2 regions of the Xenorhabdus entomophaga genome follow, and region 1 is predicted to be linked to the other one. Evidence: predicted binding sites of a transcription regulator. Region 1 holds the regulator's gene; the other holds the start of a gene.
The links. The regulator Fur, encoded in region 1, represses iron uptake genes when iron is present. The targets are predictions, from matches to a motif close to ATAATAATGAGAACNACTATCAA.
Positions count from the first base shown of each region.

Region 2: the regulator Fur is predicted to act here: its motif matches at 2,269-2,291, upstream of sodA (superoxide dismutase [Mn]).

Region 1 covers NZ_JBBMXH010000003.1:67,316-79,257, forward strand. The annotation lists gene glnS (glutamine--tRNA ligase) at 1-948, shown strand, start outside; gene AAC854_RS01225 (hypothetical protein) at 1,079-1,231, opposite strand; gene AAC854_RS01230 (beta-N-acetylhexosaminidase) at 1,834-4,509, shown strand; gene fur (ferric iron uptake transcriptional regulator) at 4,633-5,082, opposite strand; gene fldA (flavodoxin FldA) at 5,257-5,790, opposite strand; gene ybfE (LexA regulated protein) at 5,965-6,255, opposite strand; gene AAC854_RS01250 (TetR/AcrR family transcriptional regulator) at 6,361-6,951, opposite strand; gene AAC854_RS01255 (efflux RND transporter permease subunit) at 6,990-10,073, opposite strand; gene AAC854_RS01260 (efflux RND transporter periplasmic adaptor subunit) at 10,075-11,181, opposite strand; gene AAC854_RS01265 (GlxA family transcriptional regulator) at 11,468-11,942, opposite strand, start outside.
Region 2 covers NZ_JBBMXH010000092.1:5,108-17,049, reverse strand. The annotation lists gene acs (acetate--CoA ligase) at 36-1,991, opposite strand; gene sodA (superoxide dismutase [Mn]) at 2,364-2,990, shown strand; gene AAC854_RS16930 (Exc2 family lipoprotein) at 3,113-3,526, shown strand; gene yiiM (6-hydroxyaminopurine reductase) at 3,629-4,300, shown strand; gene trpS (tryptophan--tRNA ligase) at 4,389-5,423, opposite strand; gene AAC854_RS16915 (phosphoglycolate phosphatase) at 5,428-6,150, opposite strand; gene rpe (ribulose-phosphate 3-epimerase) at 6,147-6,824, opposite strand; gene dam (adenine-specific DNA-methyltransferase) at 6,883-7,701, opposite strand; gene AAC854_RS16900 (SPOR domain-containing protein) at 7,787-8,758, opposite strand; gene aroB (3-dehydroquinate synthase) at 9,022-10,119, opposite strand; gene aroK (shikimate kinase AroK) at 10,165-10,686, opposite strand; gene AAC854_RS16885 (secretin N-terminal domain-containing protein) at 11,079-11,942, opposite strand, start outside.

The sequences.
Region 1 (11,942 bases):
TATGACTGGGTATTGGATAACATTACGATTGATTGCCACCCACGTCAGTACGAGTTTTCTCGCCTGAATCTGGAATATGCGGTGATGTCAAAGCGTAAACTGAATCAGTTGGTGGCAGAAAACATCGTTGATGGTTGGAATGACCCACGTATGCCAACTATCTCTGGTTTACGTCGTCGTGGTTATACTGCGGCTTCTATTCGTGAATTCTGCCGCCGCATTGGTGTGACTAAACAGGATAACAACGTTGAAATGGCAGCCCTGGAATCTTGCATTCGTGATGATCTGAATGAAAATGCACCGCGCGCCATGGCAGTTCTTGATCCGGTAAAATTGGTGATTGAGAACATGCCGGAAGGCGAAGTCATTCTGACCATGCCTAATCATCCGAACAAGCCAGAAATGGGCAGCCGTGAAGTGCCGTTCAGTCGTGAGCTGTACATTGATCGCGCGGATTTCCGTGAAGAAGCTAACCGTCAATATAAGCGTTTGGTTCTGGGTAAAGAAGTACGTCTGCGTAATGCGTATGTGATTAAAGCTGAACATGTTGAAAAAGATGCGGAAGGCAATATCACGACAATTTATTGCCAATACGATGAACAAACCTTGAATAAAGATCCGGCTGATGGCCGCAAAGTTAAGGGTGTTATTCATTGGGTAAGTGCTGCACACGGCGTACCAGCAGAATTTTACCTGTATGACCGTCTGTTCAGTGTGGCAAACCCCGGCGCGGAAGATGATTTTCTGTCTACTATCAACCCAGAATCATTGGTGGTTCGTAAAGGGTTTGTAGAGCCAGGGTTGGTAAATGCACTGCCAGAAAAAACGTATCAGTTTGAGCGTGAAGGTTATTTCTGTGCTGATAGCAGCCTCTCAAGTGCTGAACATCTGGTATTTAACCGCACGGTTGGCTTGCGTGATACTTGGGCAAAAATCTCACAGGAATAATGTGAGTCAGGTTGCCTAATCCACACCCTAAAAAAGCGTGATTATTTTCACGCTTCAATTTACTGATAAAGCGCTGGTTTTTTAGCCGGCGCTTTGTAATTCTGACAGTGCAACCTGTGGCACTTTAGGCTTAACGAGATGCAGTAATCAAATCGATAGAAAGTTTGGGAAGATAATAGGCGAGGTATTTTGAGAGCAGCTCTCTTCCCATTGGGGTGAAATGCAACGGAGTTGAGGCATTAGCCAAGGCTGAATTTGTATTCGTGGTATCATAAATCGGCATGTTGTCATTGGCCTCCCATCGGGTCCACTTATGGTAAACGCGTTCAGAAAGCATTGGTAGCAAGGGCAACAAGGCATTGTCGTTCAAATTAGGATCGACGGTCAGCCTGGAAAGCCATTCGTCGTAAGGGACTAAACATTCAAATCTCCTATAAGACTTAAAGAATAACCATGCCAAATGAAATTATTTACATTAAAATAATAACTAAGAGTAATTAATTTTATAATGGACTCAGCAAGTTCCGAATACAAGTCTCTTGTATGTTTTGTCATCTGTTTTTTGTAACATACATCAAAGAATTTTCTTTTTGGGATGTATTTCAAAGAATTTTCTTTTTGATAGTTCAAACCAGAAAAAATATGTTGTCGCGTCAACTTCCACAGAGAAAATAGATTTCGAGTTAAAACTCAAAAGTGATTATCGTCATACCCGCTGCTGTGGTTCGCTGAAAGTGCAGATAAAAGTATTGTAATGAAAATTGATTCCTTCAATTGTGATTAAAAAATTGCCTTATAGTCCCATATTATATAGGGTTATTGGCTAGCAAAATCTGTACACTATTTGCCCAGAGAAAAAAATAAGAAATTCGGACGAGGTAGTTTATGAAAACCATAAAATTACGTACCTTGGCAGCACTCATCACGGCAGTTGGATTTATAGGTAACACCCATGCGGAAATGACATCACAACAGATCGTAGATTCATTGAGCCAGCTAAAAGTCAATTTCAAAGTCATTGATAATCAGGCTGGCTCGCATGGCACAAACTGCGCGATTATAGGCGCAGATTCGGCTGCCTGTAATCGCGTTAATATCACCTTGAGCAATGGTAATCAGGCAATCGATTCTTCTGATTGGGCGATCTATTTTCATAGTATTCGCCAAGTTCTGAAACTGGATAATGAGCAATACAAAACCACCCATATAACGGGTGACTTATATAAATTGGAGCCAACCGAGAAATTCACAGGTATTAAGGCTAATGAAAAGATCGTGCTGCCGATTATTGGGGAATACTGGCAGATCTACAGCACGGATTTTATGCCACGTTGGTATGCAACCTCCGGCGATGCTACGCCTAAGGTGTTGGTGAATACCGATACTGAAAACATCAGTGAGTTTTTATCTGATCTGGAAGGTGAACAATGGAAGCGCACTGTAACGGATAACAATATCCTGATGACAGCGGAGAATCGTTTCACAAAAAATCAGCAGGTAGCAAAAATCAGTGAGGATAAACTGCGCGGGCAGATAATTCCGACTCCGAGGGAGCTTTCCATTCATTCACAGGATGTCGATTTATCCCGTGGAGTGAAATTAGAGCTGGGAGGGTTGAGCGGCGAATCTATTAAGGTCATCAGAGAGCGTTTTAAAGCACAGAACATTGACTTAACAGATAGCGGCTATCGGATAGCGACGCAAATCAATGCGGATCAGTTTACAAGGTCATGGCGGGTAAAAGGCGCCTATTCGTTGGCAATTACGACCAAAGGAGCACAGATTGTCGCGTTTGATCAATCAGGTGTATTTTACGGCCTGCAATCACTGTTTTCCTTACTTCCTGCCAACGGTACGCCGAAGATTGCTACATTGACAGCAAAAGATGCACCAAGATTTGAATATCGTGGTGTGTTCCTTGATGTTGGGCGTAACTTTCATAGCAAAGAAGCGGTTTTGCGTCTGCTCGATCAAATGTCCAGCTATAAGTTGAATAAGTTCCACTTCCATTTGAGTGATGACGAAGGCTGGCGTTTGGAAATTCCCGGTTTACCGGAGTTGACAGAGGTTGGCAGTCAGCGTTGCCATGACCTGAGTGAAACTCAGTGCCTGTTGCCGCAATTGGGGTCAGGGCCGAATAACAACAACATGGGGAGCGGCTATTTCAGCCGTCAGGATTATCTTGATATTCTGAATTATGCCAAAGCCCGCCAGATAGAAGTAATCCCAGAAATTGATATTCCCGCTCATGCCCGTGCCGCTGTTGTATCAATGGAAGCACGCTATAAAAAACTTATGGCACAAGGCAAAGAGCAGGAGGCCAATGAATATCGCTTACTTGATCCGACAGATACCTCAAATACAACATCCGTACAGTTCTATGATCGTCGGAGTTATCTGAACCCATGTATGGATTCTTCCAAACGATTTATCGATAAAGTGATTAGTGAAGTTGCCGCCATGCACAAAGAAGCCGGGCAACCGTTGAATACATGGCATTTTGGCGGGGATGAGGCGAAAAATATTCGTTTGGGCGCCGGATATCAGGATCAAGACGGGCCAATTGTGCCGGGCAAGGGGATTATCAACAAAAAAATCGAAGATAAGCCGTGGGCTAAATCTCAGGTTTGCCAGAAGATGATAGCGCAGGGTGTAATCAACGATGTTGATGAGCTTGCCAGTTATTTTGCTATTGAAGTAAGTAAAATCGTCAACTCTCACGGCATTGACACGATGCAGGCATGGCAGGATGGCCTGAAACATGCCAAGTCAGCAAAAGACTTTGCCACTAAACATGTTGCGGTCAATTTCTGGGATACCCTTTATTGGGGAGGTTATGACACCGTAAATGATTGGGCGAATAAAGGTTATCGAGTCATCGTTTCCAGCCCTGATTATGTCTACATTGATATGCCGTATGAAGTGCATCCGAAAGAGCGGGGCTACTATTGGGCGACTCGGTTTAATGATGAGGCGAAAATTTTCAGCTTTGCCCCAAATAACATGCCACAGAATGCGGAAACTTCGGTAGATCGCGATGGCAACCGTTTTAATACCCATAGCAGTAAACGTTGGCCGGGCGCCTATGGTATGTCAGGGCTATCATGGAGTGAAACCGTGCGTACTGATGAACAGATGGAATATATGATTTACCCGCGCTTATTACCGCTGGCGGAACGTGCATGGCATCAGGCGGATTGGGAATTGAATTATCAGCAGGGTAGAGAATATAAAGGTGGAATAACCCATTATGTTGATACGGATGTGCTCAATCGTGATTGGGAACGTTTTGCCAACCTGATGGGGCAGCATGAGCTGACCAAACTGGATAAACTCAACATTGCTTATCGTCTGCCGGTTCCGGGAGGAAGAATTGTTGCCGGGGTATTTGAAGCTAATGTTGCATTGCCGGGTGTTGTTATCCAATATTCACTGGATGATGGAAGAACATGGCAGATTTACGATGACAGACAGCGGCCTTACGTCAGCAATAATGTGAAAATCCGTTCTGTCAGTAGCGATGGAAAACGTTTTAGCCGGATAGACGAAGTTAAATTGTAACGCTTAAATCTAACGCCTGAAGCAATCTGCCGATTAGCTCACGCTAATCGGCAGTAGTTTATTCAGATTAAGCCAGACACGAGAAGCGAACGACGTTAATCACTTCTTTATTGTGCTTGCTTATTATGTTTTTTCATCATGCAGCAAACTATCTTTGCGACAATCACCAACAGCGCAGTGACCATATAAGTAGAGGCTATGGTTTGAAAGTTTAATGCCATAGCGTTCAGCGATGTCTTTCTGGCGTTCTTCAATCGATTCGTCACTGAATTCAATGACTTTACCGCAGTCGAGACAAATTAGATGGTCATGGTGGTGTTGCTGAGTGAGTTCAAAAACAGATTTACCGCCTTCAAAATTGTGGCGTGTGACAATGCCGGCATCATCGAACTGGTTCAACACGCGATAGACAGTGGCGAGGCCAATCTCTTCACCGATATCAATCAGTTTTTTGTAGAGATCCTCCGCACTGACATGATGGCATTCTGGGTCCTGTAGCACTTCCAGAATTTTCAAGCGCGGAAGTGTTACTTTAAGTCCAGCATTTTTCAATGCTTTATTGTTGTCGGTCATGCGGATTCAGTCCTGTAACTTGAGTTAAGTGAACTTATGATACTTAGGGGTATCGTGGGGAATCATGATTCTGTTTCACGTTGTTGATTATAGGCATGGATATTCAAAATGAAAACCATGCCAGACCTGATATCATGACACATTATGCAAGTGTGTGAAAGGAAGCTAACGCCCTTATGCATCCAGAATTTCAGACAGGCTCATTTCAGCCTTAATTTTTTGTACCCAGGCCTCAACGCGCTCATCAGTCAATTCTGGTTGGCGGTCTTCATCAATAGCCAGACCAATGAAGTGGTTATCATCAGCCATACCTTTAGAGGCTTCAAAGTGATACCCTTCGGTTGGCCAGTGACCTACAATAATAGCGCCATGAGGTTCAATAATATCGCGGATGGTACCCATAGCATCACAGAAATACTCTGCATAATCTTCCTGATCACCACAACCGAATAGAGCGACCAGTTTCCCTTCGAAGTTAATCTCTTCCAAAGTCGGGAAAAAATCATCCCAGTCGCATTGAGCTTCGCCGTAATACCAAGTTGGGATGCCAAGCAGCAGAATATCGAAGGCTTCAATGTCTTCTTTGCTGCTTTTGGCAATATCGTGGACTTCAGCAACATCAGCACCGCCCAATTTTTCTTGGATCATTTTGGCGATGTTCTCTGTGTTGCCTGTATCGCTGCCGAAGAATATACCTATTATTGCCATAAAATGGGTTAACCTCTTGTTTTATTGTGTATCTAAGCTATACACATCACGCTGAAATCAGCAGGAAAAATGTCAGTTTTAATAAAGTGAAAAGCGTTATTTTGACCAAACATTCATGACAAATCTGTCAGATTTGTGTGGTGATGCCGCTTTATTGTTGTTGAATAAAAGCCGTTAATCGGCAAGGTGATTTTTTTCTGCCAGTTGGGCTAACAGCATCTGTTCAATCAGTTCACTACGGCTGATATTACGCTGTTTTGCCAGATGATTTAGTGCATCGACTGCCTCTTCGTTGAGTTTTAATTCCACTCGACGCAGTCCTTTGACTTTATCTCGTCGCAACTGGTTGCGTTTATTAATCCTAAGCTGTTCATCTCTGGACAGTGGGTTTGTTTTAGGTCGCCCTGGCCTGCGTTCATCTGCGAACAAATCCAGTGTGGTGCGATCAGTTTGTTCTTTTGCCATAAATTCAATTAATAAAGGGCGTGTACCAATAATATAGCGGGCAATAATACCTTAGCTGAGCGCGTGTCGCTACTGGTTGATGGGGGAGATTGTCGGAATAGGCCTTTAGGATGTAAGCGTCTTTCGTATCATGTAGGTCAGAAAAGCAAGATTTTCAGCCCCATTAAAATCTGATTCCATTCCTTTTTTTCCTATCGCGCCATCAACAGTGGTCATTAACCAGAACGCGGCTTGCTCTGCATTAATTTGTTTGCCGATTTCCCCACTTTCAATACCCTTGCGAATTAATGAGGCCAGGCGCTCCCTGACTTTCTTGTCATTTTCGATAAATATCTTATGAATAGCGGGATTGCGGCTGGCTTCAGCGATAATTTCAATGCCAAGACGTGCATAGCCGGGTTCATTGGAAAGATGGTGCAGAGCGGTCATTATTTTTTCTATCGTGGCAACACTTGAATCTTCATTCTCACAGGAAGAGAGAATTTCGTCATAATCATGGCTGTCCTCTTCTGCAATAGCTTCAATAATGGCGTTTTTGGTTGGGTAATAGTGAAACAGATTTCCGGGACTCATACCTGCTGCTTTGCAGATTTCTGCCGTTGATGTTGCATGAAACCCTTTTTCTATAAAACAGGCGATGGCGGCATCAAGAATATGTTTACGTTTTGCCCGCTGTTTTTCTGTCTGTTTTTTCACTTTAACTTCCTTCAAAACTCTGGATATAAAATCATCTGCTAGCGATAATCAAGATCGTCTTTCGTTACTGACGATAATTTTTTCAGATATGGAATGATAAAGTTTTTAAAGTCATCCATATAGCTATAAACCACGGGCACGAACAGCAAACTTAGCAACGTTGAGCTGATTAATCCGCCAATCACAGCAATTGCCATCGGCGCTCGGAAGCTGGCATCAGCACCACTGGTAATGACGAGCGGGATCATCCCTGCAATCATGGCAATTGTTGTCATGACAATTGGCCTGACACGCTCTCTGCCCGCCTGAATAATCGCTTCATTGCGTGACATACCAGAGCGCGCTCTTTCGAGAATAAACTCAACCAGCAAAATAGAGTTTTTGGTGACAATTCCCATCAGCATTAATATGCCGATAATTACTGGCATATCAATCGCGGCATTATAGAGAAGCAGGGCGATGATAGCACCACCAATGGCGAAGGGGAGGGCAATTAAAATCGTCAGCGGTTGCAAAAAGTCTTTGAACAGAACAATCAGAATGGCCAGTACCATCAAAATACTCAACAGCATAGTGGTGGAAAAACGGTCAAACATTTCATTCATGTATTCCACATCGCCATACACAATCCTTTTCACTTCGAGTGGCAGATTTTTTAATGATGGCAACTCATTGATTTGATCTAATGCCGTTCCAATGGCAATGCCATTAAGATCGGCTTCAATGACTGCCTTACGCTGTCTGGAAATGCGCTCTATTTTGTCAGGGCCAGAAGCAAAAGAGATATCCGCGACAGATTTGACCGGCACATTCGTACCAGAAGTACTGTTCACATAAAGATCATTCAAGACGGTCAAATTATCCCGTTTTTCTTTGGATAATAAGACGCGAACCGGAATTTGCCGGTCTGGTAAGTTAAATTTGGATACATTGGCATTAATCTCACCAATGGTTGCTGTTTTGATTACAGAACCAAGAGCGTCGGTAGTCACGCCTGCTCTGGCAGCTTCGGCAATATTCGGCGTGATGATAATTTCCCGTCTTGGCAGCGGTTGTAAGGCCTGAATATTTTTCAAGCCATTCAATTGCATCATCTCGCGGCGTAACTGATCTACAGTTTGCGATAGAATCTGGGGATCTTCACTCGCCAGAACAATCGAAACATCACGATTACCTTCACTATTACCAAAATTATATCGAATATCTGGAATCTCACCCAAAACAGGTGCCAGTGATTGCTCAAACTCTTTTTGTGACAACTTACGTTCATTGATGGGGACGAGGTTGATAAGAATATTACTTTTATTTTGGCTGATAGTACCGGATGAATCCTCAACACCGGCAACAGAAAAGACATCGATAATTTCAGGACGATCCTGCAACTTTTTGATAATGTTCTGCAAAACAGCATCACTTTGTTCTGCTTGTGTTCCCGGTGGTGTTTCGACCTCTATCTTAGCGATACTGACATCCGATTTAGGCAAGAAACCGGATGGCAATAGATCAACCAGCCCCAATGAACCCAAAAGAAAGATGAAAGCAAGCACTAAAGCGGTTTTGCGAAATTTTAATGTCTTATCCAGAATGGAAACATATTTTTTAATCCATTCGGGGGTATCCTCTTTATCCGCTTTGATATGTTTCTTTGGTAATAACAAATAAGCTGACATCAGGGGCGTGACCAATCTGGCAACCAACAATGAAGATAATACGGCGGCAGATACGGTAATACCAAACGGAACAAAATATTTACCAACAAAGCCGCCAACAAAACTGACGGGCAGAAAAACGGCGACAATCGTGATAGTAATGGCGATAATGGCAAAACCAATGGCATTTGAAGCCTTGATAGCGGCAATATACGGCCTTTCCCCTCGTTCAATATATTTTTCGATATTCTCTATTTCAACTATCGCATCGTCCACCAAAATACCGATAACCAATGTTAATGCCAGCAATGTAATACTGTTTAACGTGTAATCAAATAGAAGCAGAATAATAAACGTTGGCAGTATCGATAATGGCAAAGCCACTGCCGCAATTAAAGTCGCCCGCCAGCTTTTCAGGAAGAAAAATACCACAATGACGGTTAGTATCGCCCCTTCGATAAGGGTCTGCATAGTCAGGTTATAACCTGACACAGTATATTTTACGTTTGATGTGACTAGCTTAACATTGATATTGGCGTACTCTTTTTCAATCTCATTCAGTGTTTGTGTTACCCCTTTTTCTACCACAGTATCACTGGAACCTTTGGCACGAAATACAGCGAAACCAACAACGGGTTCACCATTTAAACGGGCAATAGTAATAGTCTCTTTATGTGAATCATTGATAGTGGAAATATCGCCTAAAGTGACCCAATTATTTTTTTCTAAAGGAAGTTTTAATTGGCGAAGATACTCAATTTCATTTTTTGCACCTAATATACGTATAGTGTGGTTTTGACCGGCAATTGTCATTTTCCCACCGGGGATATTGACATTATTCTGGAGTAATAATTGGTTAATATCCGCTATGCTGATCTTTAACGCCGCCAATTTTACCGGATCGGGTTCAATCAGAATTTCCCGGCTTGTACCACCCAATCGTGTTATTTTCTGGACACCCGGCACCATCAGTAATTTTTTACTTAACGTGTCATCCACAAACCACGATAATTCGGTCAAATCCTTATCTTTTGACTGAACGGTATAATTCAGAATCGCCCCGCCTTCGACATCAATGCGGTTTATCAGTGGCTCATCTATTGTCTGGGGTAATTCTGCCCGAATTTGGGTAATTTGCTCGCGAATATCACTGATAGCAACGTTAGGATCGACTTTTAAATTAAATTCGACAATCGTGATCGATACGCCATCGGTAATAGTTGAGTTAATATGCCGAATACCGGGTAACCCGGAAACAGCTCGTTCTATGGGGCGTGTTACTGCATTTTCCAATTCAGAAGGGGAAGAACCCTCTTGTGTGACAGTCACCGTCACCACAGGAAAGTCAATCACTGGATTGGCATTGATGGGTAATTTAAAGAAGGAAAATAACCCTGCGACAGTGAGCGCGAGAGAAATAACAATTGTGGGAATTGGCTTTCTGATTGCCCATTCTGATAATTGGAATTTCATCTTATTTTTCCTGTGATGTCATAGAAACAATATCCATTTCTTGCAGGAATGGCGATGCAGAAACAATGATTTTATCTTTTGATGATAATCCTGACTTTATCTCAATCCATTTATCAAAAATACGCCCGGTGACAATCTGTTTTTTCTCGACAATATTGTTTTTCCCGACAACAAAGACACTTACTTTATTTTTGTCAGTTATTTTGGCAGCACTATAAGGGATGGCATTGACCTTTTCGGGTTTGAATTGAAAAAGGGCATAACCAAAATCACCCAGCTTGATATCTTTGGGGACATTTTCCAGAGTAATTCTTATTTTTCCTATTTGGGTAATCGGATCAACTTTCGGGGATATATATCTTACCTTTCCGGCTATTTTATCTCCTTCAGTCAGGGAAATAACCGCAGATGAGCCTGCCTGTACCTGTTTTAAGTCAGAAACATAGGCATCAGCCGAGAATTCATACTGATTATTCTCAATCAACTTAAACAGATAATTATCATTAGTAATCATCCCGCTCATGGCAACACGTTCACTGATAACACCTTCTTTGGGAGCGAGTATTGTGGTTTTGGCCCGTTGAGTCTTTTCTTCTTGCAGTTGTGCCTGTAACTGCCGATATTCTGCTTTTGCTGCATTCAAGGCAGATAATGATGAATTTGCTTCCATTTTAAATTTGTCAAATTCACTGGCAGAAATCACGCCAGTACTGATCAGTGGTTTTGCCCGCTTAAGCTCAGACTGAGCATGACTATTCATTGCTTCATTCTTTTTTATCAACGCCAGCGCTTTTTCCATCTCGGCTTTGGCTCTTTTGACTTTTTCATCTTGAGTGGGTGTTTCCAGTGTCGCCAAAACTTCCCCTTGTTTTACATAGTCACCTTCTCCGACTAAAACATCAGTAATGACAAGTTGAGTCAGTGCCGGGCTTATCACAACCTCATTTTTTGCAACGACAGATCCCAAAATTTCGATAGAAGGCATAAAGGGAACCGACTGCATGGTTGTAGTTGATACACGCATCTGTTCTTGGGATGACTGGGAATTTGTATTAAAAATGAACATAGAAAAACAAAAGCCAAGAAAGGGTAGGAGAATTCTTGCCATTTATCGTCCTTACTGATGATCACTTCGGTTAGTGGTAAGACTTTTTAGACAGATTAGTCTATCTATAACTTAAGTGCAACTGTGTCTGGCGAAGAATGCCATCCAGTCACCTGAAGTCATCCACATTGGCCTGCAATTTAACGGTGCTGTCTTGTCGCTTTAGCCTATTTATCAACCTTCCGAATCAACATTTATTCCCACCAGACACCATTAAGCGCCAGTGCTATTGACTCATCCCGGAGCGGTGTGACTCTCTGATTATTTGCAGAGTGCAAAAAAACGTTCATCAGTGATGATATTTTTGGCGGTACTCTTTTGGCGTTAATCCATTGCAACGTTTAAATAACTCTCTGAAATAACGGGTATCCTCATAACCCACTTCATGGCTGATTTCTTCGATGGTTTTCTGTGATTTTTCCAGACAATGTTTGGCCTGTGACAGACGGATCTGTTGAATATATTGAATCGGTGTTTTCCCTGTGGCGATTTTAAAACGACGTTTCATCTGGCGTTCACAAAGATGAATTTTATTGGCTAAATCGGCGACGGATAAAATTTCAGAGGGGAAAGCATGCATCCAATCTTGTAGTTTGTGGATCAGCGAATCGGCATGTTGGCGATAAGCGACAAAACAGGCGGAATCAGACGAATTTTTATTGTCATTTTCGCCCAGCAGGAATTTCGCGCATTGTTCTCTGGCATATTGCCCGTAGATCAACTCAACAATATTCAGCATGGCGCTTCCGCACCCATAGGCGCTG
Region 2 (11,942 bases), on a different contig from region 1:
CGTCATTCAAGCCGCCTTGCGGCGGCATATATGTTTTACGACATCTTTATGGATTGTTTTTCTTCCAGTAGTTTTTCAACAACGCCCGGATCAGCCAGTGTGGAGGTATCTCCTAAGTTACTGGTATCACCAGAAGCAATTTTGCGTAAAATACGCCGCATGATCTTCCCGGAACGCGTTTTGGGGAGAGAATCCGTCCAATGAAGAATATCGGGTGTTGCAATCGGGCCTATTTCTTTACGAACCCAATTTCTGACTTCGGTATACAGTTCTGGAGAAGGTTCTTCACCATGAATTAGCGTGACATAAGCGTAAATAGCTTGTCCTTTGATATGGTGAGGAATACCAACAACGGCCGCTTCAGCGATTTTGGGATATGCAACCAACGCTGATTCAATTTCTGCGGTTCCCAAACGATGACCTGAAATATTCAGAACATCATCGACACGGCCTGTGATCCAGTAATAGCCATCTTCATCACGTCGGGCACCATCGCCACTAAAATACATTCCCTTAAAGGTGGAAAAATAGGTTTGTTCGAAACGTTCATGATCGCCGAATAAAGTACGTGCTTGTGCAGGCCAGGAGTCCGTGATAACGAGATTGCCTTCATTTTCTCCTTCTAAGATTTCCCCTGAATTATCGACCAATGCCGGGCTGATGCCGAAAAAAGGCAGGGTAGCAGAGCCTGCTTTGAGATCGGTCGCGCCGGGTAATGGCGTAATCATGAATCCACCGGTTTCAGTTTGCCACCATGTGTCCACGATAGGGCACTTACTATTGCCTATCTTTTGGTAATACCATTCCCATGCTTCCGGGTTAATTGGTTCACCAACAGAACCCATGATACGTAATGATGTACGTTTGGTACCTTCTATGGCTTTATCACCTTCGGCCATCAACGCCCGGATAGCGGTTGGAGCAGTATAAATAATATTAACCTGATGCTTATCAACGATCTGGCAGAGTCGATTAACATCGGGATAGTTGGGAACCCCTTCAAACATCAAGGTAGTGGCACCGCAGGACAATGGGCCATAGAGCAGATAGCTATGCCCTGTTACCCATCCTACATCGGCTGTGCACCAATAAATTTCTCCGGGACGATAATCAAACGTGTATTTGAAAGTCAGAGAAGCATAGACCAGATAACCGCCGGTTGTGTGTAGAACACCTTTGGGCTTACCTGTTGAACCAGAGGTATAAAGGATGAATAACGGATCTTCAGCATTCATCTCTTCAGCAGGACAATCTGAACTGATATTTTCGATAAGCTCATGCCACCATAAATCACGGCCGTCATGCCAGTTGCTGGTATTTCCTGTGCGTCTGAAGACGACCACATTAGTGACACTCGTCACAGCAGGATTGCTCAGAGCCTCATCGACATTTTTCTTCAACGGAATAGTACGGCCAGCCCTCAAACCTTCATCTGCGGTAATAACAAGCTTGGCATTAGAATCGATAACTCTGCCTGAAATTGCATCCGGAGAAAAGCCACCAAAAATCACAGAGTGGATTGCCCCTATACGGGCACAAGCCAGCATTGCAACAGCGGCTTCTGGCACCATAGGCATATAGATGGCAACAACATCGCCTTTTTTGACGCCCAGTTTTTTCAACACATTGGAGAACTGGCAGACATCATGATGTAATTCGCGGTACGTAACGTGTCGGGATTCTGCTGGATTATCTCCTTCCCATATAATAGCGGTTTGATCGCCACGCTCTTCCAGATGGCGATCAAGACAGTTGGCACTTAAATTCAGTGTTCCATCTTCAAACCAGCGGATATTGATATGCCCTGGGTCGAAAGACGTGTTTTTGACCTTAGTGTAGGGCCTTATCCAATCCACTATTTTACCTTTTTCACCCCAAAACCCTTCAGGGTCTTGTAGCGACCATTGGTAGTCTTGTCGATATTGTTGTTTGCTTATCAGGGCCGTATCTGCAATATCAGCAGGAATAAGATGCTTGATTATTTGAGTCATATTTTTATCTCCTTGCAATTGTTAATACTATGTCAAAACAACGTTAACTAAAGTGCAAGGAGAATTTTTGTTTCTTTTTTGCGCGGAAGATCACGCAATAAAGAGAATGAATTTCATGGAATGATCATTTAGTGCAGTGTCATTGGGTGAAATTAAGTAAGGCTGTCAGTGATATCTGTAGTTAAAAATTTCATTAAGTCGATTGTGTTTAGATTTTCAGTTTAATTCTGGTATGAAACGCGAGCCTATAGAAGGAAACCATAGTGAATACATGGAATTGATAATCATTTTCATTATTGTTCAATTCACTATAATAATCATCCTGTCTACAAAGTGTGAGTTTTATATATTTTAAATAACTGGAGATATGACATGAGCTATTCACTGCCTTCTCTGCCTTACTCTTATGATGCGCTCGAGCCTCATTTCGATAAACAAACGATGGAAATTCATCATACCAAGCACCATCAGACTTATGTCACTAACACGAATACAGCTCTGGAGGCTTTCCCTGAATTAAGCGGGCTGGATATTGACGACCTAGTCCAGCATCTTGATAAAGTGCCTGCTGATAAGCGTACTTTTGTTCGCAATAATGCAGGTGGGCACTCAAACCACAGCTTGTTCTGGAAAGGCTTAAAACTGGGTACTGAATTGTCTGGTGTTTTGAAAGCGGCTATTGAGCGCGACTTTGGAAGTATCGACAGCTTCAAAGAAAAATTTGAACAAGCGGCAGCCACGCGTTTTGGTTCTGGCTGGGCATGGTTGGTGTTGAAAGAAGACGGCAAACTGGCTGTTGTTTCAACGGCCAATCAGGATAGCCCGCTGATGGGTGAAGAGATCGCAGGTGCTTCTGGTTACCCGATTGCGGGTTTGGATGTGTGGGAGCACGCTTATTATCTGAAGTATCAGAACCGTCGTCCTGATTACATTAAAGCGTTCTGGCATGTCGTTAACTGGGATGAGGCTGCAAGGCGTTACGAAGAAAAAATTAAATAAGTGCTAAAAGATCCCTCTCTTGATAATGCTGGTCACTACAGTGATCAGCATTTTTATTATTCATAATTTTTCTTTATTATTTGGTATCCTTTCTGCTTCACGATTAAAGGCACAATGCAATAATGAAAAAGAACGCTGTCATGATAGCAACAACCCTTATAATATCCTCTCTCATGGCCGGATGCTCACAGCCAAAGAGTAGTGCTGAACGCAATGCCAAGCATTTCGTTTATGCTTCTAACGACGATTTTGATCCTAATTTCCGTACTAAAATATACGATAGCATCCAGCTTTCTGTACCTTATTTTGAACAGTTCTGGCAACTAGGTAAAAAGGACAGGGAAGCAGGAATGACACTGGAAGATGCGCAGAAACGTGTAAGTTACTTCAACAGTGATGAGTTTCTGAATTCTATTCATAGAAAATCATGGTTTGCAGGCAAGGCTTACAACGAGACCGCTTCACCAAAATGGCTCAAGGCCATGTCCGAAGCCATATCTGCCACTTATACAGACGGTTACGAAGGTCGGAATTAACGCTCTGGGGGGAAAACTCCCTCCATCGTGAATTGAAGTGAGGCTTGCCGCGTTCATTCGCTCAGGGTAATATTTATACTCGTCTATTGGGGAGGGATAGAAATGTATCACCTACAGGTATATAGAGGCAAAATAACATCCTCCGAAAAATGGGGTTCCAGTGCAATTAACAAGCTACTGGTAAATGGCCGTTTACAGCTTACTTCTCTAGGTCTGGAAGGTGATGAACAGGCAGAAACCCGTTTTCATGGCGGGCCTGATCGCGCGCTTTGTCATTATCCTCTGGAACATTATCTCTTTTGGAAAAGGCAATTTCCTGAATTAACGGAATTATTCTCACCACCATTGTCTGGTGAAAACTTATCTACGGAAGGCATGACGGAAGAGAATGTTTATATCGGGGATATATTCCAGTGGGGAGAAGCCTTGATTCAGGTCACACAGCCCCGCGCTCCTTGTTATAAACTCAATCATCTTACTGGAATTAATAACTTTTCTGCCATTATGCAAGACAGTGGGTATTGTGGTTGGCTATATCGTGTTATTTCTTCTGGTTTTGTCAGTGCGAGTGAACCGATAAGATTGCTGAGCCACAATAGTGATATTTCTGTTAAAGAAGCCATCTCCATTGCTTTCCATAGTCCATTTGATGAAGAAGAGTATCAACGTCTAATGAGAGCTGCGGGGTTATCCGCAAGTTGGAGCCTGAAGATGCAGCAACGGATATTGTATGGAAAAATTGAAGATTTTAATCGTCGCTTATTTGGGAAATGAATTTTTTCAATTAATGGCCCTATGAGAATCAGTTCTAGCAAAAAGCCAAAAGCGATCTATCGATCACCTTTGGCGATGAATAACATGATTACGGATGAGCAATAAGCCCTACTGCTTCATAAACTTTATCCAGAGTTGCCTGAGCACGAGCCTGAGCCTTAGCTGCCCCTTCTGCCATGATTTGGTTAAGCAATGCTTCATCATTACGGAAATGATGGAAACGCTCTTGTAAGCCAGTTAGCATTTCACATACGGCATCAGCAACCGCTCCTTTTAAATGGCCATACATTTTGCCTTCAAACTCAGCTTCCAATTCAGGGATAGTTTTGCCTGTTACGCCAGCAAGGATATCCAGCAAGTTAGAAACACCAGGTTTATTTTCCAGATCATAACGTACACAGGGTGGCTCTTCAGAATCTGTAACGGCACGTTTGATTTTCTTGGCGACAGATTTTGGATCTTCAAGCAGTGCAATGAAGTTACCGTTGTTATCATCCGATTTCGACATTTTCTTGCCCGGATCTTGCAATGCCATCACGCGAGCGCCCTCTTTTGGAATGAATGGCTCTGGGACAGTGAAGATATCACCATATAAAGCGTTAAAACGCAGTGCCAAATCACGGGTCAACTCAAGATGCTGTTTCTGGTCAATGCCCACAGGGATCTGATTGGCCTGATAAAGCAAAATATCAGCAGCCATCAGAACAGGATAATCAAACAGGCCCGCATTAATGTTTTCTGAATGGCGGGCAGATTTATCCTTAAACTGAGTCATACGGCTGAGTTCACCGAAATAGGCGTAGCAGTTCAGTACCCAGCTCAATTGAGTGTGTTGTGGAACATGTGACTGAACAAAAATGGTGCTTTTCTTTGGATCGATACCACAAGCAAGGTAAAGCGCCAGCGTATCCAAGGTGCGTTTTTTCAGTTCATCGGGATCTTGGCGCACGGTAATGGCATGCTGGTTAACGATGCAGTAGATGCAATCATATTCATCCTGCATTTTTACCCACTGACGCAATGCCCCCATATAGTTACCGATGGTCAATTCACCGGAAGGTTGTGCACCGCTGAATACAATAGGTTTTTGGGAGTTCGATTTCATTACAGTGGGTTCATTCATTTTATTAAGCTTCCTGTCTTTTCTGAGTGGATAATAGTTTCAAAGTGGATAGTCCAATCGTTGGAAGTAGATCCGGAAAATGGTCCAATACATGATTTGGCTGGCTTAATGCTATAGATTCTCCGTAGTTATATCCATAGGTCAACCCAACGCAAGGACAGCCTGCTGCTTGTGCTGCCAAAATATCATTACGGGAATCACCCACAAAAAGCAATTCTTCTTTATGTAGGCCAAACATACCCATTGTTAGATACAGCGGTGCAGGATGTGGTTTCTTCTCTTTAACATCATCACCGCCTAACACCAATGAAAAGTATTCACTGATACCCAATGATTCCAGCAATGGGGCAATAAAAGGAGTGGGCTTATTAGTGACAATCGCCATCGGCAAATTGTGTTTTGCCAGTTCTGCCAATGTCTCTTTTACATGAGGAAACAGTTGGCTGCCTGTGGTGACGCTGGTTTTATAAAACGCATCAAATAGCTTGCGGGTTTCTTGGTGCAATTCAGGGGAAGGTTCAACACCCGCCCATTTTAATGCGCGTTCAACCATGACATCCGCCCCGTTGCCTATCCAAATAGCAACTCGCTCTTTGCCCGCAGCGGGCAAGCCCTTGGCAATCAGGGCTTGATCCAACGCATCTGCCAGACCGCTGGCACTGTCCACCAGTGTGCCATCCAGATCAAATGCAATGGCACGAATTCCTTCTACAACGTTATTTGTCATGACGCTACCTTTGATAATTCGCAACGCATCTCATCAATAACGGTTTTATAATCCGGCTGGCTGAAAATAGCAGAGCCAGCAACGAACATATCAGCACCAGCCTGCGCAGCCGTGGCAATATTATTAGGCTTAATGCCACCATCAACTTCAAGACGGATATCGTACCCGCTATCATCAATGATTTTGCGTACTTGACGTAGTTTGTTCAGTGTCTCAGGGATGAAAGACTGACCGCCGAAACCTGGGTTAACAGACATCAGGAGAATCACATCCAGTTTATCCAACACATAATCAAGGTATCTGAGAGGCGTAGCAGGATTGAAAACCAAGCCAGCTTTACAGCCATGCTCCTTGATGAGTTGTAGGGTGCGATCGATATGTTCGCTCGCTTCAGGATGGAAGGTGATATAAGTAGCACCCGCCTTGGCAAAATCAGGGATAATGCGATCAACCGGCTTTACCATCAGGTGAACATCAATTGGTGCGGTGATACCATAATCGCGTAGCGCCTGACAGACCATTGGGCCAATAGTCAAATTTGGCACGTAATGGTTATCCATGACATCAAAGTGCACAACATCAGCGCCTGCTTCCAAAACCTTAGCGGTATCTTCACCTAATCGGGCAAAATCTGCGGATAGAATGGATGGGGCGATCAGAAAGTCTTTCTTCATTATTATCTTCTCCAATTCATTGTTTTATCCCTGTTATTTTAGGGACAGGAAACCTCACTTATTTCTGGCAGTATAATGCCAAAAGCTCATCAACTTTACTTCTGGCAAGAATATTTCTACTGATTGTCCGGCGGGCTTTAACAATGTAAAGGGAAGCCTGATGATACCAATCTCGAGTCATTGGCGTGTCGTGATTGGAAATGAGTACCGGAATGCCTTGTTGAGACGAGAGATAATAGGCGATGCGTGCCAGATTTTCCTGATCAAGAAGGTTAAAGCTATTTGTATGGTAGGCTGTAAAATTAGCCGTAGCCGAAAGTGGCGCATACGGGGGATCACAATAAATCACCGAACCTTTTGGCGCGTTGTTTAGTGCGACTTCGTAATGTTGGCAGATAAAAGTCGCCTTCTGGGACTTTTCGGCAAACCAGTAAAGCTCATTTTCAGGAAAATATGGTTTTTTATAGCGCCCGAAAGGAACGTTAAACTCACCCCGTGAGTTATACCGGCAAAGGCCGTTATAGCAGTGTCGGTTGAGGTAAAGAAACAACATACTGCGGCGAAAGGGATCTTTGCTTTTGTTGAACTCTTCTCTCAGGCGATAGAAGTTTTCGGAGGTGTTGAATTCCGATGAAAATAATGGACGGGCATGATTAATAAACTCATCCGCACGAGATTTTACGGTGTCGTACAGATTGATCAGATCACTATTGATATCTGACAAACTGTAAGAATCATAATCGGTATTCAGGAATACCGAGCCTGCGCCAACAAATGGCTCAATCAAGCAATCGCCCTCTGGCAGATGACGTTTAATATCATCCACCAAGGGGTATTTTCCACCGGCCCATTTTAAGAAAGCGCGTTTTTTTTTCATGCCGTCAAATTAGTTATTCAATAATTTCAGAGCCGCCGATTGTACTCTGTTTAGGACAGCATATCAGCGCCTAATCAAAATAGTTTTATCTTTTCAGATCTTGCTGAACCTGTTGTAGTTTTCTGACCCACGGTTTTTTAGCCTGAACTTCCGCAGGGAGTGAGGAAATGGCGATTTTAGCATCAGAAACCGAACCGTAGTTACCATGAATCAAGATAAACCATGCCTTACCGTCACGTTTGGTTTCATAAACCTTGTAATTATTAAGGTTATGTTTTTTCGCGAAAGCAATCAAGGTATCGGAGCGGCTCGCGCTGCTCAGTTGGAGAGTGAATCGGTTTGCCGGGGCTTTTAGTAAGTCACCACCTGCACTTTTTGTATTGACGTGATTATTGTGGGTAGCCTGATTATTGCCCGTAATAGGTTTAGTCGCTGCCTTAGACTGGCTTTCCTCTCTTCCCTTATTTTCTATTTTAGGAGGAGTCATTTTCTCCATTTTTTTCTGTTCAACAGGCGGAGTAGCGGTTGGTTTGACCTGTGGTGGCGTCAGGTTTTTTTGTACTGAGTTATTAATGTTGCTTTGCTGCTGATTCAAAGCATCAGTGATGTCACCGGGCAATTCTATACGCTGGTTGTAGCCACCCGTTCCGGTTGCTGGAGCAAGATCTTTACTTGGAGTACTACTCACTGGCGGTGGGCTGATTTCACGAGGGCCATTGATTGAGGATTCATTGGCTGAGGGGACTTTATCTTCAGGCTGTTCACTACCTTGAGTGTCAGGGGAAAGTGAAGAAGACCCAGAAAGATTGATACTCTTTTCAGTTGCATCTGAAGATTGCTGCTTTTCATGTTCAGTGGGTGATTTTAATGCAGAACTGATAGCAATAATAAGAAGCAAAAGTACCAGAATACCAACACCAATCATCATTTGCTGACGGGATACAGCCAGTTTGGGTTGATTAGATTGTTTTCTGGATCGCTGAGGGCTGCGATCAGACGTATCAGGCTTAAATTCGTTTTCTGTTTGTTGTTTGTTTTCTGATTTTAATTCGTCCATATGCCCTCCCGACAGAGATAATACTGCCAATTGTTATTTAAGAGGTTTGGCAGTCTGACCTAACTAAAACCGATAAAGTTCTGTCTGATAATGTAACTATCTTATAGCATAACAGCTAGAGGATGATTCATCATTCAGCTTTTATTCTCAGAGAGAATTTTGCCCCATCCCGATATTCCCTTCATCTTCCAATTTGCTGCTTTGACAGTGACTTTCACTCACTGCTGAGCTGCAAATTGAAATTTATGGATAAAATCGTGGAATTAGCTGGTGGATGGCTGACATAGGCGAATGGCATTCAGTATCACTTCCTGCCCAATATCAGAGCGAAGTTTCGTCTCCCCAATAGCAGTGGGTAGTACGAGATGTAGTTTTCCAGCGGAGACTTTTTTATCACGCATCATGTGAGGAAGGTAGGCATCAGGAGACATTTCGGCAGGGCCGCTGATCGGTAATTTTGCCCGTTCAAGCAAACGGATAATGCGCTGGGTCTCTTGTTTTGAGAATGTGCCGACAAGTTCAGATGCCCGTGCTGCCATCACCATGCCGGCAGCAACCGCCTGACCATGTAGCCAGACGCCATAACCCATTTCAGCTTCAATCGCATGTCCAAAGGTATGGCCGAGGTTTAACAGCGCCCGCATTCCATTGCGCTCTTGTTCATCTGCCGCTACGACTAACGCTTTGAGTTCACAGCAGCGACGAATGCAATAAGCCATTGATTGATTATCGAGAGCCAATAATTTCTCAATATTATCTTCAAGCCAACGAAAGAATTCGCCATCCAGAACGACGCCGTATTTAATGACTTCACCCAGACCTGAATACAACTCTTGGGCGGGCAGTGTTTTCAAACAATTGAGATCGATAACAACAGATACAGGCTGGTAAAAAGTCCCTATCATGTTTTTGCCGAGGGGGTGGTTGACTCCTGTTTTTCCACCGACAGAGGAGTCAACCTGAGAAAGTAGCGTGGTGGGTATTTGGATAAAACGAGCGCCGCGTTGATAGCTGGCTGCGGCAAATCCCGTCATATCACCGATTACACCACCACCGAGAGCGATAAGCGTTGTGTCACGACCATGATTATTTTCCAGCAGGGCGGAAAAGATGTCATTAAGCACAAAAAGTGATTTGTACTGCTCACCGTCAGGCAAGATAACTTCATTTACCCGAAGATCCATTCTCTGCAATGTGGATTTCACCTGTTCAAGATACAGGGGAGCAAGCGTTTCATTAGTCACTATCATGACTTGCTGGCCGGCTTGCAGGGGCTTGAACGCCTCATTGTCAGAAAATAGCCCTTCGGCTATGGTAATTGGGTAGCTTCTTTCACCTAACGTAACAGTCACTTGTTCCATATCAGCTTTTGCCTTATCGCTTGCCGCCGTGCGGACTCGCTATAATCAGTTTTTTTCCAGTAATTCAATGATTTGGTTAGCGACGACTTTGGCGCTTTGCTCATCCGTACGAATAGTCACGTCAGCAATTTCCTCGTAAAGAGGATTGCGCTCATCAGCCAAATTTTCTAAAACTTCTCGTGCTGGTGCATCAACCTGAAGTAAAGGGCGTTTTTTATCGCGCTGGGTACGAGCTAACTGTTTTTCGATGGTTGTTTCTAAATAGACGACCACACCACGGGCAGACAGGCGATTGCGGGTTTCTTTTGATTTAACGGAACCCCCTCCGGTAGCCAATACGATGCCTTGTTTTTCAGTCAGTTCGTTAATTATTTTTTCTTCGCGGTCGCGGAAGCCTTCTTCGCCTTCCACATCAAATACCCAGCCCACGTCAGCTCCGGTACGTCGCTCAATTTCTTGATCAGAGTCGTAAAACTCCATATTGAGTTGCTGAGCTAACTGACGACCAATAGTGCTTTTGCCGGCACCCATAGGCCCAACCAGAAAGATATTGCGTTTCTCTGCCATGTTTTTGGTATTACTAAGACTATTTGTTAATGATAACCCGCCCCGCCAATCAGATTAGCCGCGGGACCTAAACTGAAACCTCATGAGTGATAATGTGAGATCAGATAGGAAAATTATCTCAGCACATCAACCTGTATTGCAACTATATAAATCTGGCACGAGTCTCTGTTATCTGGCTCATGCTTTGCGGGTTGATTGAGAGTCTAGTATATATAGACCCTGGCTTGTGATGTTAGACCTGCTCACTCAATTAGTTAATCCTTGTATGCTAAATTACTCTCAGCGTCAAATCCATAAACAGGTCATACCAAGAAAAATGGCCGGCTAACTGACAAAAAAAGCACAATTACTTTTATTAATCATTTGATTTAAAATGAATATTTTTTATTTGGTTAAATATCGCTCAGTTGAGGTGTAATAAAAATTACGAGTTCTCTTCGGCTGTGTTGTTCTCCTTTTTGGTTAAATAATGAACCTAGTAGAGGAATTTCTGATAAGTAGGGGACTTTTTGCAGGTTTGCGCCTTTTTTCTGTTGAAAAATCCCGCCCAGAATCAAGGTTTCCCCGTCTCTGACCGTAACTTGAGTCATAATTTCTTGTTTATCAATGGCCAGATTTTCATTTCCTCCCTGATTTATGGGAAAGCCGGGCGCATTCTGGCTGATTTTCAATGCCAGTCGAATTTTCCCCTGCCTTAAAATATGTGGGGTAACTTCCATGCCTAATACCGCTTCTTTGAATTGAATCGTTGTTTTTCCCTTATGTTGAACAACATAAGGAATGTCTGAACCTTGTTTGATACTGGCGGGCTGTTGATGTGAGGCGGTCAGCCGCGGGCTGGCAATGATATCGAGCTGGTTTTCTTGTTCCAGTGCGCTCAGCTCCATTTCCAACAGGCTTGAGTGGATGCGGGCAGTATTCAGTACTAATCGATGGCGCTGAATACCTGCGGGTTGGTGTAGATTCAAGCGATTTAGACCCATTGAGCGATTCAGTGGATCTGCGATCATACCCCAATGAATGCCAAGTTCATGCAGAGCTTCCCTGCTGCTGGTAACAATATGAGCAGTAATCTGTACTTGCTGTTTTGGGGTATCGACTTCTTTCAGCCAATTTTTGATACGGGTAATAGCATCAAACTTATCTTCTAATATCAAACTATTGGTTAAAGGATCGTGTTCAACCTTCCCCCATTTTGTCAGCAGGGCCGGAAGATTTTTCTGTAATTGTTCTGCAATCTGCCCTGCATCGGCATA